Regions from separate parts of the Corynebacterium afermentans subsp. lipophilum genome, predicted to be linked through region 2. Evidence: predicted binding sites of a transcription regulator. Region 2 holds the regulator's gene; the other holds the start of a gene.
The links. The regulator LexA, encoded in region 2, represses DNA repair genes until DNA is damaged. The targets are predictions, from matches to a motif close to CGAACANNTGTTCG.
Positions count from the first base shown of each region.

Region 1 (7,880 bases), 730 kb from region 2:
GGAGCCGTACGGGGTGTCCGCGGGCGAGGTCATGTTGAACAGCGCGAGCTGGCCGACCTTCATGCCCGGCCATAGGACGATGGGCAGGTTGGCCACGTTGGACAGTTCCAAGGTGATGTGGCCGGAAAAACCTGGGTCGATGAAGCCTGCGGTGGAGTGCGTGAGCAGACCCAGGCGCCCCAGGGAGGACTTACCCTCGAGACGGCCCGCCAGGTCCGCGGGCAGCGTGAAGCACTCGAGGGTGGAGGCGAGCACGAACTCGCCGGGGTGCAAGACAAACGCGTCGCCGTCCGGCACCTCAACGAGCGTGGTCAGATCCGGCATCTCCTGCTTCGGGTCGATGTGCGTGTACTTCGAGTTGTTGAAAACGCGGAAGAACTTGTCAATGCGCACATCGATCGAACTCGGCTGAATAAGCTCGGCGTCGAATGGGTCGATACCGAGGTGGCCGGAGTCAATGGCATCGCGGATGTCGTGATCTGAAAGCAACACGAATCAGAGTGTACTTCCCTGTTTTGGGCCACGATTCCGTGGTGCTAAAGTTGTCAGAGCTGCCGGCGTAGTTTAGTGGTAGAACATCAGCTTCCCAAGCTGAGAGTGCGAGTTCGATTCTCGTCGCCGGCTCTCTTTTCTTCTCAGGGGGCGTGCCCGCGGGCCTATAAGAAGTAGCGGATTTTCCACGGCACCTCAGGGCCGTACACCTTCAACTTCACACTCGTCCGCGTCCACGTAGCGCCGCGCCACCCACACCGGCGGGGTGGGAAGCAGGTCGCCTGAGCAGTTTCGAAACACGTTGCGCCCCGGCGAATACTCGAAGATGAAGCCCACGCGGCGGATGCACTGCAGCGCCTCCTTCGAATTCGGGAACCGAAACGCGAGCAAGAGCTGCCCCACGTTCACGGTGAAGTAGCGCCCGTTTTGGAAATTGCGGGTAGCGACGAGGAAAGCGTTGGGGTCCGGGAGGTCGTCGAAAAGCATTATGCGTGGCTGCACGGTCCGATCGGCTTCGAGGACACCACGCTCACCGGGTAGCCGTGGCCGTTAAACTCGCCGCGCAACACGGGCCACTCGCGGTTGTAGTCAACCGCGTTGGCCAAACGCTCGGGGTTGTGGTGGTAACAGGTGTACACGCCGTCTTCGACGGAAAAGATCAGCTTGTTGCCGTCGTGTTCGATGATGGTGATGGGCAGCCAATCCTCCTTGGGGCCGTTGGCGGCGCGCAACACCGGGATCCAGTGCCCTTTGTGACCGTCGGCCACCAGATCGCACTGGTCGTGTCCGCACGGGATGCGCTCAGCGGGTTCCGGCAGCGGGACTACGGTGCCGTTTTGGTCGCGGATTGCACCTTCGATGGCGGAGTACTCGAACTTTGGACCGGTGCGGCCGACAAAGTCGAACGCCTCCATGGCCGACGGGAATTCCGCGGTGACGGTCTCATCGGTGCCGTCGAGGGTGAAGGTGACGGTGGTGATGTTGACGCTGCCCAGGGTTGCGGGGACCCAGTCGTTGGCGAAGATGGACGGGGTGGACATTTCTGGCATGTCGGAAGACATGGTTGATCTCCTTTGAGAATCGCACTTCCGGCGCGGCGGTTGCGCGTGCCGGCGGATCTTCTCCCGGGGGCACCGTGCGCGATATGCGCGGTTGCCAGCCGACGAGCCGGGAGGCTTTGCCCCGTTGCGGCGGGGCCGTCGGACTTCGTGATCCGCTCAGAACAATAACAGACCGCTTGGTCTACTGCAAGTGGGGGCCGGAGGACGTCGATAAGCAATATGCTCAGAAGAATGAAACTGAGCAGCGCGATGATGACACTGGCGGCCGGGTACGGGGCGGTGCGCGGGCTGCAAAACCGGCCGGCGATGCCGTTCAACGACCGGAATTTTCAGCCCGAGCACCCCACGCCGGTGATATACATACACGGTATTAACTCCCGCACCGCGGCGTTTGAGATGAACGCACATAGGCTGCGCGAGCAGGGGTTTTGGGTGTGGGGGTACGACTACGGCGACATGATTGCGCCGGGGTTCTTCGGCACCGGCGACCTCAACTCCATCGTCGGCGACGTGGAGGAACACGTGGACCGCGTACTGCGGAAAACCGGCGCGGAGCAGGTGGATATTGTGGCGCACTCGCAAGGCGCGCTGATGACCAAGCTGTTCATCTCGCGCGGGGGCGCGGCGAAAGTGCGGCGCGTGGTGGCGATGGGCGGCAACTTCCACGGCACCGACTTCCGCGGGCTAGCCGGACGGATGGGCGAGATCGCCTCGAAGCACCCGCACCTCACCGCACTGCTCGCCCCGGGGGCGGCGCAGCAGCTCGCAGGTTCTGCCTGGTTGCGCGAGTTCGCGAGCGGCCCGGACACCGTGCCGGGAATCGTGTACACCTCCATTTACTCGCCGGCGGACACCGTGGTCACGCCGGCGTCCGCGTCGATGCTTCAGGCCGCGCCGGGGGCGGACGTGGCAAACATCGACTCCGGGCAGTGGTACGACGGCTACGCGCCCTACCACGCGCTCATGCCGCGCGATCCGCTCTACGCGGAGCTCACCGCTTGGGGGCTGCTGCGCGACGTGGGCGACCATGTGCCGCCCGCAAGTTTCGACTGAGTATGACGCTTATCGACGGGCTAAAGTTGCTGGCCATATGGGGTTATTCGAACGTGTGTTCGTGTTTTGTGTGGTCGTGTCGGAGGCGTGTCGTAGCGTGTGCATTGTCCATTCGTTGACGGTGCGACTCTGAAGGGAGGGATCCGGCCATGACCACGGTGATTGACCACCACGTGGACCAGCTCGTCGATAGCCTGAAGGCGCTCGAGGCGCTGCTGATGCAGCCCGAATCCCTCCACCTACTGTCCACACACCAGGCGATGGAGCGGCTGCACGCGGCGCTGCCGCTCCTGTCCAACGCGAACATCGCGTTTGCGCACCTCTGCGAGCGAGATGGGGCGGGCAAGCTAGTCGGCGCGAACCACCCTGTGGAGTATTTGACCAAACAGCTCGGGCTCCCCCGAGCCGACGCCTTTAGCCTGCTCAACCAGGCGAAGACGATGTTCGGCGAGGTAGAGGTGCCAACGCCGCCCTCGGATCCGCTCATGGACGAAGAAGAACGCAAGAAACAGGCCGAGGAAGAGGAGCGCCGCAAGGAAGAGGCGCGCAAGGCCAAAGAGCGCGCCCGGAAGGCGGCCGCGAAGGCCAACGCGGAGAAGAAGCGCATCATCGAACGGGCGCTGATGCAGCTCAACGAGCACTCGGACCCGGGCCGCGACGAAATCTTCGCGCAGGCGCTCGAGGCCGCGGAAACGATGTCCGCGGAGGAGCTGCGGAAGTACGTGAACAAACTGGTCAAGCGCGCCAACCGCAAGGGCCGGGACTACGAAGGCAAGAAGGACCCGCTCGCTGCGTTTAAAAAGCGCACCATGACCTTCAGCGAGGAGGACTCCGACGGCGGTTCCTGGGGGCAGATCTACTTCGACAAAGCCAGCCGCGCCGCGTTCGAGGCCGCGCTGGCCGCAGGCGAGTCACCCGGGGCGAACCTGCCTCCCGGTGCCGAGGACAAGCGCACCCGCGGGCAACGGCGGTTCGACCAACTCATGGACATCGTTGGCAACCACGCGAACTCATCGGCTGTGGCGCGCAAGGGCATCGGCACCGTGGTGATGACACTGACACTAGAGGACCTCATGGGCGCGGACGCCTACACCGAGTTCGCCACCAACACCTCCGTGTCCTTGACCGCTCTGGACATGGTCCGGCTCGGGCTGGCGGGCGACTCGTTTGCCCTCCAACTGGACTCCTGCACCGGGGTGCCACTGTCCCTCGGGCGGGCGCGGTTGGCCAGCGTGGAGCAGAAACTGGTGCTGTTGGCCATGCAGCAGGTGTGCGCCTGGACCGGATGCACCAAGCCGGGCGTGGAACTGGAAGCCCACCACATCCAGTCGTACCTGCACGGTGGGCTCACGGACCTGGAAAACCTTGTCCTCCTGTGCCGCGAGCACCACATGTGCAACAACGACAACAGGGACGGCGCCGGCGGCAAGGGATATTTCGACAAAGACCCCTCCACCTGGGACATCACCCACCACCCCGCCGACGGTGGGCCACCGACACCAACCACCACGCACCAGTACCAACAATCGCCTGGCCAGAGGACTATTCGGCGGGTGCGGAAGAAATACCCCGCGTTCGACGACCCGCCGAACCAGACCACCACCGATCCTCCGTTATTTGATCTCGGCGATGGGTCCAGGGCCGGCCCAGACCGGGGCGGAAACTCAGCCTGAAGTTAGACGCGCGGCGTGGAGTGCCGCGCGGGGTACCTCAGCGTGCTAACCGCAGCGCACGATCGGCTGCGGGTCGTACACCGTGGTCTGGGTCTCCCGGCTGAGCTCATTTCCGGCAAGATCGGAAATGATGCGGGTGTCGGACGTAGTGAACCCCGGCGCGCCCGATGACGGCACACAGCTCGAGCCGGAAACGTTCACCGGCTGCGGCTGCGTCTGCGCCCACCGGCCACCGTTGACAGACTCGACGGTCACGGTCTTGACACCCATCAGGCTCACCGTGACTTCCCCGCCACCGACATCGGTGGCGATGCGCACCGGGTACGGACTGTCGTTGCGGAACTGCAGGTCGATCGCGCCCTCGTACACGGTTGCCTCGCGGCCCGCCGGGTAACGGGAGATGTAGTAAGAGTGCGGCATGTGCGCCACATCCGTCATGCCGGCGAAGTAGGAGGCGTTATACAAGGTGGTGGCGAACTGGGAGATGCCCCCGCCGACCGCGGTATCCGCGCGCCCGTTGAGGATGATGCCGGACTCCACATACCCCTGCGCGGGACCGCGCGGGCCGGTGTAGCCGTTCAAGGAGAACGTCTCGCCCGGGTTCACAATCGCGCCGTTGACGGTCTGTGCCACCAGCGCAATGTTGGTGCCGGACGCGCCCGAGTAGCCACTGGTGGTGAACGAGCCGACCACGTCGTTGAAGGTCGCGTTTTGCGCCTGCTCGGTGGTGAACTGCGCGGGCACGTCCTTGTACACCGCGTCCCACGTGCGGGGCTCGCCGCCGGTCAGCCGCTTTTCAAATCCGGCGAGGGTGGCGTCCCAGTCCACCACGGATCCGTCCACGGACGGCTCGACGCCGCCGCCGGCCAGCACGCGGGCATTTTTGCTTTCCACCTCGGTCTCCGCGAGCTGGTCGCCCAAGATGGTGCGCGCGGCATCGAGGTTCACCTCAGGTGTGATGCGGCCTTCCACCACGGGGAACTGCACGATCTCCCCGATGCGGTCCTGCGGCACCGCGGCGGCGACGCCGTCCTTGCCGGTGACGGTGATCGGGCCGTCCAGGGCGGCGCGCACGGGGCCGCCGAGCGCAGCCTTCATGGCATCGTCGTTGACCGCGGGCTGCGTCTGCGACGGCTCCAGTTCGACACCGTCTGGGTTGAGCCAGCCGGTGGTGACCTCGTCGCGCAGCGCGGCGCGGTCCACGTCCTGGCCCAGCTTCGGGTCGGTCGTTTCGGCCTTGCCTCCCTGCACACGGATGGTGCCGTCGATGGGGTCCACGTGCAGCTCCTCGGTCATGCGGTCGAGCTGGCCGCCCAGTGCTTTGTCGTCGACGGTCGGCACGACATCCACTTCGCGGGTGGTGAACAACCCGCGGAGGCGCTCGACGGGGTTAGCGGTCTCGATGCCGGCGGCGTCCACCGTGGCGTCGAAGTCGATGCCCAGGCCCGACTTCGCAGGGATAAACTCGGTGGCCTTCTCCCCCGCCTTCACGGGCACGGCGTTGTCGGCGACACCGCCAAGTTCTGCTTGGAGCTTCTCGCGCGCCTCATCCGGCGCCATCGCACCGATGTCAACGCCGCCGACCTGGGTGCCGCGGGGGACGTTGCCCCGGTGGGTGGCCAGGTCCGCCAGATAGATCGCGAGCGCCACGGCGAGGATGCCCAAAAGCACACCTAGCGTTATTTTCGTGCCGCGTCCCATCACGCCCGGCCCACCCTTGGCGGTGCCGGCGCGGCCCTTCCTGTGCGAGGTTGCCTTCACCGTAGTCACGCGCCCCACAATAATGCAGATCTTTGATCCCTCATAGCCGCGGGAGCGCGAGAAACGCTTAGAAACCCACGTCGATGAGCTGCTGCTGCACCCTGGTCGCGGCCTCGTCCACGCGGGCCTCAGGGATGTAGCCCTCGTGGACGCACCACACGATGTGGTCGATAATGCCCGGCAGGTCCGCGCCCGAGGACCACAGCGCCTGGTCCGCCCCGGAACCGATCGCCCTGGCCACAGCGTCGCGGGTGGGGGCATAGTCCAGGATGCCGCGCATGCCTGATAAGTCGTCGGTGACTACAACTCCCTCGAAGGGCACGCCGCCGGGATAGTCGCCGGTGCGCAGCAGCCGGTAGGTGTCCGGGTTCATGGAGCTGGGCACGCCGTCCGGGCCAAGTGCGGGGACGATCATGTGCCCCATCATCACGCTGGCGCGCGGGAACTGTTTCAGCAGCGGGCCGTAGGGGCGCAGGTCCAGCTCGCGCATCTGGTCCAGCGGCGGGGTGACAGCCAGGTGGTGGTGCGTGTCCCCGGAGGCGCGCCCGTGGCCGGGGAAGTGTTTGAACGTCGGGGTGACCCCGGCGTCGATAAGCCCCTGCGAGAATAGCCCTGCCACGCGCACGACTTCGTCGGGGTTGCCGTGGAAAGAGCGGTCGCCCACGATGTCCAGGCCGTTAAGGTCCAAGTCCAGCAGCGGCGCGTAGTCCACGTTGATGCCGTGGGCCCGCAAGGAGCGGCCGATGTCGTAGCCGGTGCCGCGAATCACCTCGGGTGGCTGCCCGGCGAGCGCGCGCGGCGGCATGAACTCGCCGAGTACGTGGGTGTGGCGCTGCACGCGGCCGCCTTCGAAGTCGATGGCCACGCTAAACGGCCGGTGGTACTGAGCGCGCAGCGCGTTGATGTCGCGGCCCACCTCGGTCAGCAGTGCCGGGTCCGCCCAGCTGGGGATAATCAGACCGCCGACGCCCTGGTCCAGCGCGAACCGAGCCTGGTCGTAGTTGGCCACGCCGACCACCATGAGCGAGGCGACCTTTTGCCGCAGGTCGTCCGGCACGCGCTGCTGCGCCGGCGACAAGGGAGCGGGCGCGGCCGGGGGCGCGGAAGGCGGCGCCACCTCGGGGGCTTCTTGCTTCTCGACGTCCTCACGGTCCGCCCCCGCAGTCTCCAGGGCAACCTCAGCAGCGTTTTCCTCTGGTTGGTCGGCGCATCCGGCGAACGCGAACGTCGACAGGAGCGCAAGTGCGAGCATCGCCGCACCTGTCCGAGCCCGCATGCGCCTGTCCCCTTGTCAGCTGTTTCAACCCTGTTTCAAACCACAGCCACTGTACCCGCTGCTGGTAGGCTTCTCCGACATGTCCCATCGAGTATTTGCCCTGCCGGCGTCGCTTGCCCGGCGCGCCACCGCGCCCGTGTTGGCCAGCACGGTCGTCGGCGTCGTACTCGGTGTTGTGGGGGTGCTCGGCATCGCGTCCGTATCCGGCCAGTCCACGGTGCCGCAGGGCACGGCGGTGCCGGCGGATGAGGCGGTGCTGGGCGGGCCGGAGTACGGCTCGAGGAAGTAGGCGCTCGTGCGGGGGATGCGCGCGCACCTCGCGGGCTGGCTGGTCCTGCTCGTTGTTGTGCTTGCACAGCCGCCGGGGCAGGTCGCGGCGGACACCAAGTTCGACCTGGTTGCCGCCCCCGGGCGGTTTCTGCGTCGTGCGACCCATGCGTACACGGACGAGTTTCCGCTCGGCCAGGTGCAAAACCAGGCATACGGGTATTTGTTCCCGCAAGGGCCGTTCTACCTGGCGGGGGACCTGCTGCAGGTGCCGGATTGGCTGATCCAGCGCGCGTG
Region 1 is NZ_CP046530.1:2,103,215-2,111,094, forward strand. It holds gene dcd (dCTP deaminase) at 1-492, opposite strand, end outside; tRNA gene CAFEL_RS10040 (tRNA-Gly) at 554-624, shown strand; gene CAFEL_RS10045 (hypothetical protein) at 688-993, opposite strand; gene CAFEL_RS10050 (hypothetical protein) at 978-1,553, opposite strand; SAM riboswitch class IV at 1,570-1,706, opposite strand; gene CAFEL_RS10055 (serine aminopeptidase domain-containing protein) at 1,785-2,606, shown strand; gene CAFEL_RS10060 (HNH endonuclease signature motif containing protein) at 2,756-4,279, shown strand; gene CAFEL_RS10065 (VanW family protein) at 4,325-5,980, opposite strand; gene CAFEL_RS10070 (glycoside hydrolase family 3 N-terminal domain-containing protein) at 6,108-7,316, opposite strand; gene CAFEL_RS10075 (DUF2613 domain-containing protein) at 7,396-7,605, shown strand; gene CAFEL_RS10080 (alpha-(1->3)-arabinofuranosyltransferase domain-containing protein) at 7,621-7,880, shown strand, end outside.
Region 1: the regulator LexA is predicted to act here: its motif matches at 2,655-2,668, upstream of CAFEL_RS10060 (HNH endonuclease signature motif containing protein).

Region 2 (7,880 bases):
GGTGAGCTAGCGCTCGAGCTTCGCCGCCGCGTCCTCGTCGAGGATCACCGTGGTTCGCGGGTGGTTTTGCAGCACCGATGCCGGGCAGCCCGGTGTCACCGGGCCCTCAACGAGGGCCTTGACTGCGTCGGCCTTATTCGGGCCGGTGGCGATGAGCACAATGGTGTGCGCCTCCATGATGGTGCCCACGCCCTGGGTCAGGGCCTTGCGTGGCACCTGGTCCTCGTTGTCGAAGAAGCGGGCGTTATCCGCCACGGTGGTGGGGTGAAGGTCGATCTCGCGGGTGCGCGAATCTAGGGCGCTGGGTGGCTCGTTGAACGCGATGTGGCCGTTGGCGCCGACGCCGAGGATCTGCACGTCCACGCCGCCGGCGGCGGCGATGCGTTCCTCGTAGCTGCGGGCTTCTGCCGCGGGGTCTGCCGTCAGGCCGTCGAGAGACTGCACCTTCGCATCGTCGATGTCGATGTGGTTGGTGAACTCGCGGCGGATCGTGGCGTAGTAGGACTGCTCGTCGGAACGTTCCAGCCCGACGTACTCGTCCAGGAGGAACGCGTCGCACTGCGCGAAGCTCAAGTTCTCCTCGCGGTGGCGGCGGGCCAGCTCCATGTACGTCGGGTTCGGGGTCGAGCCCGTGGCCAGGCCGAGCGTCGCGCCATCGCGAACGAACGGTTCGATGATGTCGGCTGCGGAGACACCTACTTCTTTGGCAGTGGGGCGCACAATAATTTCCATGATGGCCAAAATAGCAAGCGCACTCTGAGAGCTGTGTACTTTGCCCGGCAACTACCCCCGGAACAGGAAATTTGGGCTGGCGGGGTGATAATGGCGTTTCGTGACTAACACTTTCGGTTGGACCCTTCACGGAGACGGGCGCACTGTGCGCCCCGGGGCAGTTGTCGCCCCAGACGAGCGGCTGAGCTGGCCGCGCACCATCGGCATTGGCATGCAGCACGTGGTGGCCATGTTCGGTGCGACGTTGCTGGTGCCCACCCTGACGGGATTCCCGGTGAACACCACGTTGCTGTTCTCCGGCTTGGGAACCATCATCTTTTTGCTGATTACCCGCAATAAAGTGCCGAGCTACCTGGGCTCTTCGTTTGCTTTTATCGCGCCGTTGACGGCGTCGCAGCAGTACGGGGTCGGTGCGCAGCTGGGTGGGGTGCTGCTGACCGGTGCGGCGCTCATTCTCGTCGGCATCGTCGTGGAATGGGCAGGCAAGCGGGTCATCGATGCGGTGATGCCGCCCGCGGTCACTGGCGCCATCGTCGCCCTGATCGGCTTCAACCTCGCGCCGACTGCAGTGTCGAACGTGGAAACCCAGCCCTGGGTGGCAGGGGTGACACTGCTGACGGTTGTGGTGGTGACAGTGGCTACCCGCGGGCTGCTCTCGCGCCTGTCCATCCTCATCGGCGTGCTCGTCGGTTGGCTGTTTGCTGCCGTAACAGGTGGCTTGAGCGAGGACGCGCTGCAGACCATTGCCGACGCGCCGTGGATCGGCCTGCCGCAGTTTCACCAGCCCGAGTTCCATGTCTCCGCGGTGCTGGTGACCCTGCCGGTGCTGGTGGTGCTGATCGCGGAGAACGTCGGCCACGTCAAAGCGGTCTCGGAGATGACCGGGCGCAATCTTGACGACATGCAGGGGCGCGCGCTGATCGGCGACGGTATCGCCACCACACTCGCCGGCGGCTTCGGCGGATCCGGCACAACTACCTACGCCGAAAACATCGGAGTTATGGCGGCGACGAAGGTGTATTCCACCGCCGCGTACTGGGTCGCCGCCCTGTTTGCGATCGTGCTGGCGTTCATCCCGAAGTTCGGCGCCGTGATCTTCACCATCCCCGCCGGCGTGCTCGGCGGGGCGTGTCTGGTGCTCTACGGGCTCATCGGCATGCTAGGTGTGCGTATTTGGCAGGACAACAAGGTGGACTTCACCGATCCGGCCAACCTCACCGCGGCTGCGGTCGCGCTGATTGTCGGCATCGGCAACCTCACCTTGGACCTCGGTGCTGTGACGTTGGAAGGCATCGCGCTGGGCTCGGTCGGCATCATCGTGGTTTACCCGCTCATGCGCTGGGCGTACGACACGTTGGGGGAGGGGCAGTACCGCAGGAACTTCGAGGTGTCTCAGCCGTCGACGTCGTAGCGTCCGGTGCTGATTGCACGTAAAAAACGCCCGGGCGCGTGGCCCGGGCGTGAGCTCGTCGAGAAGCGAAAAGCACCTACTCGTCGTCGAGGTTCTGCTCGATGAGCGCCGCGATCTTCTCCACGGCATCGGCGTTGTCGGAGGTCACGGTGACCTCGTCTCCGTGCTCTGCGCCCATGGCCATAATCATCAGCGAGGAAGCAGCGTCCGTCTCGTCGTCATCGTCGCCGCCAACAAGCGTCAGCAGAATCTCGTCGTCGTACTCGCCGGCAGCGTCAGCGATCACCGTGGCCGGGCGTGCGTGCAGCCCGACGGTGGAACCGACCTTCACAGTCTTGGAAGCCATTCGGGTGTCCTTTCCGTTGATTTCATTCAGGTCTGCAACGAGTGTAGGTCGCGAACAGATGTTGATGCCACCATGTTGCTCGCACTATTGGGTCTGCGCGAGCACGACCTCAATACCGTGCGAGCGCAGCTCGTCCACGAAGGCGGAGGGTGCCTCAGCGTCGGTGACCACCACATCAATATCCGTCAGCGGCGCGAAGCTGACCACGTAGTCGTTGCCCAGCTTCGTGGAATCGCACAACACAACAACACTGCGGGCATTCGTCACCATCGCAGCTTTCACCGCAGCTTCCTGGGCGTCCACGGTGGAGAGACCGTGGCCGATGGACAGCGCGTTGGTGCCCACAAACGCAACGTCAGCGCGCAACAGGGCCAGTGTGCGAAGCGCAGTACTGCCGACGACCGCCTGACTGATCGGACGGACGCTGCCACCGAGTAGCTGCACATCGTGCAAACCGGAATCGCTCAGCTCCAAGGCGGTGGGGATGGAGTTGGTCACCACCGAGTACTCCTTGTCCCCGCGAGTCTCTGCAAGTCGCTTGCCCAAGCTGCTGATAGTTGTGCCCGAGTCCAAAAAAATCGTGCAGCTTTGTGTGTCCGGCACGAACTGCAACGCGGTTTCCGCAATTGCGGTCTTGGCCGCAAGCGAGGCGCGCTGGCGGGTATCCAGCGGGATCTCCGTAGAGCGGTACGATTGGCTGGCCACCGCGCCGCCGTGGACGCGCTGCACCGCGCCCTCATCGTGCAGCGCCGAAAGGTCCCGGCGGATTGTTTCCGCGGTGACGTCGAAGCGCTGCGCCAATTCGGTGACATTGACGCGGCCTTCAACTGCGGTCAAAGACGCGATCTGGCGTCTCCGCTCTTCGGCGTACATCGATCTCCTGCGCTTTTGGTCTTAGTGTTTTCTCGGCGCACACGCACCGGTTACAGAGTACGGAACACCGAAATAACACGCCCCATGATCTCAGCCTCGTCGCCCTTGATCGGTTCGAATGCGTCGTTGTGGGGCAACAGCCACACACCGGTGGAGTCGCGGTGGAATTCCTTGACCGTCGCCTCACCGTCCAGAAGCGCCGCAACAAACTCGCCCTCTTCCGCGTTCGGCTGGGAGCGGACAACTACCCAGTCGCCGTCGAGGATGCCGGCCTCGCGCATGGATTCGCCGACAACCTTGAGCATGAAAACATCGCCGTCACCGAGCAACTCCTCGGGCAGCGGGTAGTAGGTGTCCACGTTCTCTTCGGCGAGGATCGGAGCGCCTGCGGCGATCTGGCCGACCACCGGCACGTAGCGGGCATTACCCGAATCCTCCGGCTTCGCTTCCTGCGGCTTGCGCTGCTTGCGTCCGGTCTCTGGCATCTGGCGCAGATCCACGGCGCGCGGCTTGTTCGGGTCGCGTCGGAGGAAACCCTTCTTTTCAAGCTCCTTGAGCTGGTATGCGACAGACGAAGTGGACTGCAAACCAGCGGCATCGCCGATCTCGCGGATGCTCGGCGGGTAACCGCGCAGGACAACAGCATCCTGAATGACCTGGAGGATACGGCGCTGACGGTCAGACAGTGCGTTGTAATCCGGGTTGCCGGGCTCGGACTTCTTTCGTGCCATGACGTTCTCCTTGGACTCGGTGGCGTAGTGCGCCTACGAACCTACCAGATAGGGCACTCATGTTCGATGGTTGCAGCGTTTGGGTGGACACCTATCGGTCGGGGTGCTATAAATCGAACACGTAATCGTATTCGAACAAATGAACGTTAGAACGTTCGAGTGTGTCGGCGCCGAACGTAATGTGTGCCGCGAAACGAAGGGAGACTCACAATGTCCATTGCAATCAATCCAGTACACAATGCATCTGCATCTCGCCCGGGCGCCGCATCCGTGGTTCCCCCGGCGGAGATTTGGGACCTCGAATCTGCGTCGAAGCGTCGAACCGGCGGGGCCGGTGTTCGAACCATATCTGCATCCCATCGAACGAGTGCTCGTTCTGCCTCAAACCGGGTTTCGGACGGTTCCACTGAAGCGAACGCGTTCGAAACACGGCACGAGACGCGCGATACGCTCCTGCTTGGCGCATGCATGACTGCGGCGCTGCTTATCGGTTCCGCGTTTGGCGGCGTCTTCTCGGCGCAAGACCAGGATCCCTCATCTATGCCCGGCAGCCAGGTCACCCACAGCGCCACGGTGGCAACGGCGCGATAGGCAGGGCGTAGACTCACGGCTACACCAAGCCTTTGAAGACCCCGGGGGGTGGAAAACCGTGTTTTGTCCTTTTTGCCACAACGAGCAATCCCGTGTGACTGACTCGCGGCTGGTCGAAGCTGGCGCTGCGATTCGTCGACGCAGAGAGTGCACCGAGTGCGGGGGACGTTTCACCACAGTGGAAAAGGCAGTCCTTACCGTTGTGAAACGCAACGGCGTGAGCGAACCGTTTGACCGCGACAAACTCATCGTCGGCGTGCGTCGAGCATGCCAAGGCCGCGATGTCACCGATGATGCCTTGAAACGGCTTGCCCAGGAAGTGGAAGAGACTGTGCGGGCCCAGGGCAGCTCGCAGGTGCCCGCCCACGAGATCGGCTTGGCAGTCCTTGAACCGCTGCGCGCCCTCGACGAAGTGGCGTACCTGCGCTTCGCATCGGTGTACAAGTCGTTCGAGAGCGCAGACGACTTCGAATCTGAAATCCGGCTCATGCGCCGCCGCGACCGCGAGGACTTCTAACCCGCGATCGTGGGGCTAACGCAGGGCGTCAATCTTCTTCTCAATGCGCCGCTGGCTTACCGGCTTCGGCGTGCCCAAACGCTGCGCGAACAAACTCACACGCAGCTCTTCAATTAGCCACAAAATATCCTTGTACGCTTTTGTCTTCGTGCGACCAGCGGGCAAGGCCTTCATGCGCTGCGCCAAGTAGGCCTTCACCGAATCGATCACTGACTGCCGGTCGGCGTCACGGTCCGGATCCAGCCGCATGTCTTCCAGGCGGATACGCATCGCGTCAATGTAGCGGGGCAGGTGCTGCAAGTGCCCGATGCCGTGGACAGTCACCGCGTGTTTCGGAAGGAAAAACTGCAGCTGCGACGTCATGTCGTCGATAGCCGGGCCCTCCCACTGCTCAAGCTCAGCCGCGATATTCGCGTACTCCGCCAGAGCCGGCGCCAAGGTGACCACCACGCGGCGCACCCCACCAGCGACCTGAGGGCGGATTTCGGCCACGAGCGCGTCGAACTCCTCCGGCGAACGCACCGGCCCGCCGGAGGAGAACATCAGGTCGCGGATCACGGCGACGCGGGCGTCCTCGACGAGCCCGGCGGCGCCGCCGTGCGGGTAGCGGTCCACCGCCACCTTCTGGCGCAACGGCAGCCCCTTGGTCATCTGTCCGGCGTTGACCGTGATCTCGCGCAACAGCAACGTCAGCGTCGCTGTGACCATTGAGGCATCCGCGGCGGCCTTGGTCGGGTGCACCGTGACCTTCACGCCGTTCTTGGTGGCCTCGAGTGCCGGGTAGGCGTCGACTTCGTTGCCGTCGATAGTCGTGGTCACCGTCTCCGGCACCGCGCCGAGGGAATCGGTAGTCCACTTCGCCACCGCATCCGACTCGGAGGTGCGCCCGGCCTTGGACACGGAGGACTTGATCTTGCCGGCCTGGCGGCGCTTCAGTGCACCGAGGTCCGTGTCGTGGTCGACCACTTTGCCGCGGCGGTCAATCGCGGCGAAGGTCACCTTCAGATGCTCGGGCAGCGCAGACGGGTTGAAGTCGGTGCCGTTGATGCCTCGCCCGCCGATGCTGTGCAGCGCGTCAGCGAGTGCCTCGGCGAACGGAGTTTCACGCAGATCGGCCTCACTGGCGCCTTCGTCGTCCTGCTTCTCCCAGATCGCCTCCAGCGCACGCTCGGCGAAGTCGGGTGCCGGCACAACGGTCTTGCGCAAGGCCTTGGGCAGTGTGCGGATGTACTCCGCGGCCAGCTCCGAGCGCAGCCCCGGCACCAGCCAGTCAAAGCCCTCCGGCCGCAGGTTTGCTAGAAGCGGCACGGGCACGTCCACGGTCACGCCGTCGAAAGGATCGCCCGGCTCGAACTTGTAGCGCAGCGCGTAATCGATAGAGCCTTGGCGCCACACCTCGGGGAAGGCGGTGGCGGAGGAATCCACGCCCTCGTCGTCGAGAAGCGCGGCAGGGTCGAAGTCCAGGTAGTGCTTGTCTTCGGCCCGCTTCTTCTTCCACCAGGAATCGAAGTGGCGGGCGGTGGTCACGCTCTTAGGCAGGCGTGAGTCGTAGAACTCGAAGAGGGTGTCCTCATCCACCACCAGGCCGCGGCGACGCACCTTTTCCTCCACCTCAGCGGCCTCGGCGAGCAGAGCTTCGTTGTGGTCGATGAAGTGGTGGTGGCGGTTCCAATCGCCCTCAAGAAGCGCGTGGCGAATGAACATGTTGCGCGCACCCTCGGCGTCGACGCGGTGGTAGGGCACAAGCCGGTCGCGCACGATGGTCACGCCGTAGAGCATCGACTTCTGGTGCACCATTGCGGCCGAACGCTTCCGCGACCACACAGGTTCGGAGTAGCTGTGCTTCATCAGCTGGCCTGCAGCAGCTTCCACCCAGGCGGGCTCAATCTTGGCCACGTCGCGGGCCCACAGGCGCGAGGTCTCCACGAGTTCGGCTGCCATGAGGAACTCCGGGGGCTTTTTGCTTAGCGACGACCCCGGGAACACCAAGAACCTTGTCCCGCGCGCGCCCTGGAATTCCTTCGAATTGCCGTCGCGGGCACCGATGTTGGACAGCAGGCCTGTCAGCAGCGACTTGTGGATCGCGTCGGCGTCGCGCTCGCCCGCGACGTTCTCGGCGCGCGACCAGCCCAGCTGGCGCTCCACGTCGCGCAGCTGGCGCACGAGGTCGAACCATTCACGGATGCGCATGTAGTGCAAGAACTCGCGCTTCATGCGCTTGCGGAAGGCGTTGCCGGACAGCTCGTCGCGGGAATCGCCGATGTAGTCCCACAGCTTCAGCGAGGACAGGAAGTCCGATGTTGCGTCTTTGAACCGGGCGTGGGCCTGGTCCGCCTGCGCCTGGTACTCCAGGGGACGCTCGCGCACGTCCTGGATGGTCATGCTGGCCACGATCACGGTGACGTCGTCTAGCACGCCGAGGCGGTTGGCCTCCACCAGCATGCGCGCCATCTTCGGGTCCACCGGTATGCGCGCGATGTCGCGCCCCACGTCAGTGAGCACCGGTGCGCCGCCGCGTTCCTTGCCCGAGATTGCGCCGAGCTCGTGCAGGAGCAGCAACCCGTCGCGAACGGCCTTCTGGTCCGGCGGCTGGATGAAAGGGAAATCGTTGATGTCTCCCAAGCGCAGGGAGATCATCTGCAGCACCACAGAGGCCAGATTGGTGCGCAGGATCTCCGG
Region 2 is NZ_CP046530.1:1,371,389-1,379,268, reverse strand. It holds gene hflX (GTPase HflX) at 1-10, shown strand, start outside; gene nagB (glucosamine-6-phosphate deaminase) at 7-732, opposite strand; gene CAFEL_RS06605 (uracil-xanthine permease family protein) at 833-2,143, shown strand; gene CAFEL_RS06600 (HPr family phosphocarrier protein) at 2,220-2,489, opposite strand; gene CAFEL_RS06595 (DeoR/GlpR family DNA-binding transcription regulator) at 2,574-3,362, opposite strand; gene lexA (transcriptional repressor LexA) at 3,413-4,093, opposite strand; gene nrdR (transcriptional regulator NrdR) at 4,743-5,201, shown strand; gene hrpA (ATP-dependent RNA helicase HrpA) at 5,217-7,880, opposite strand, start outside.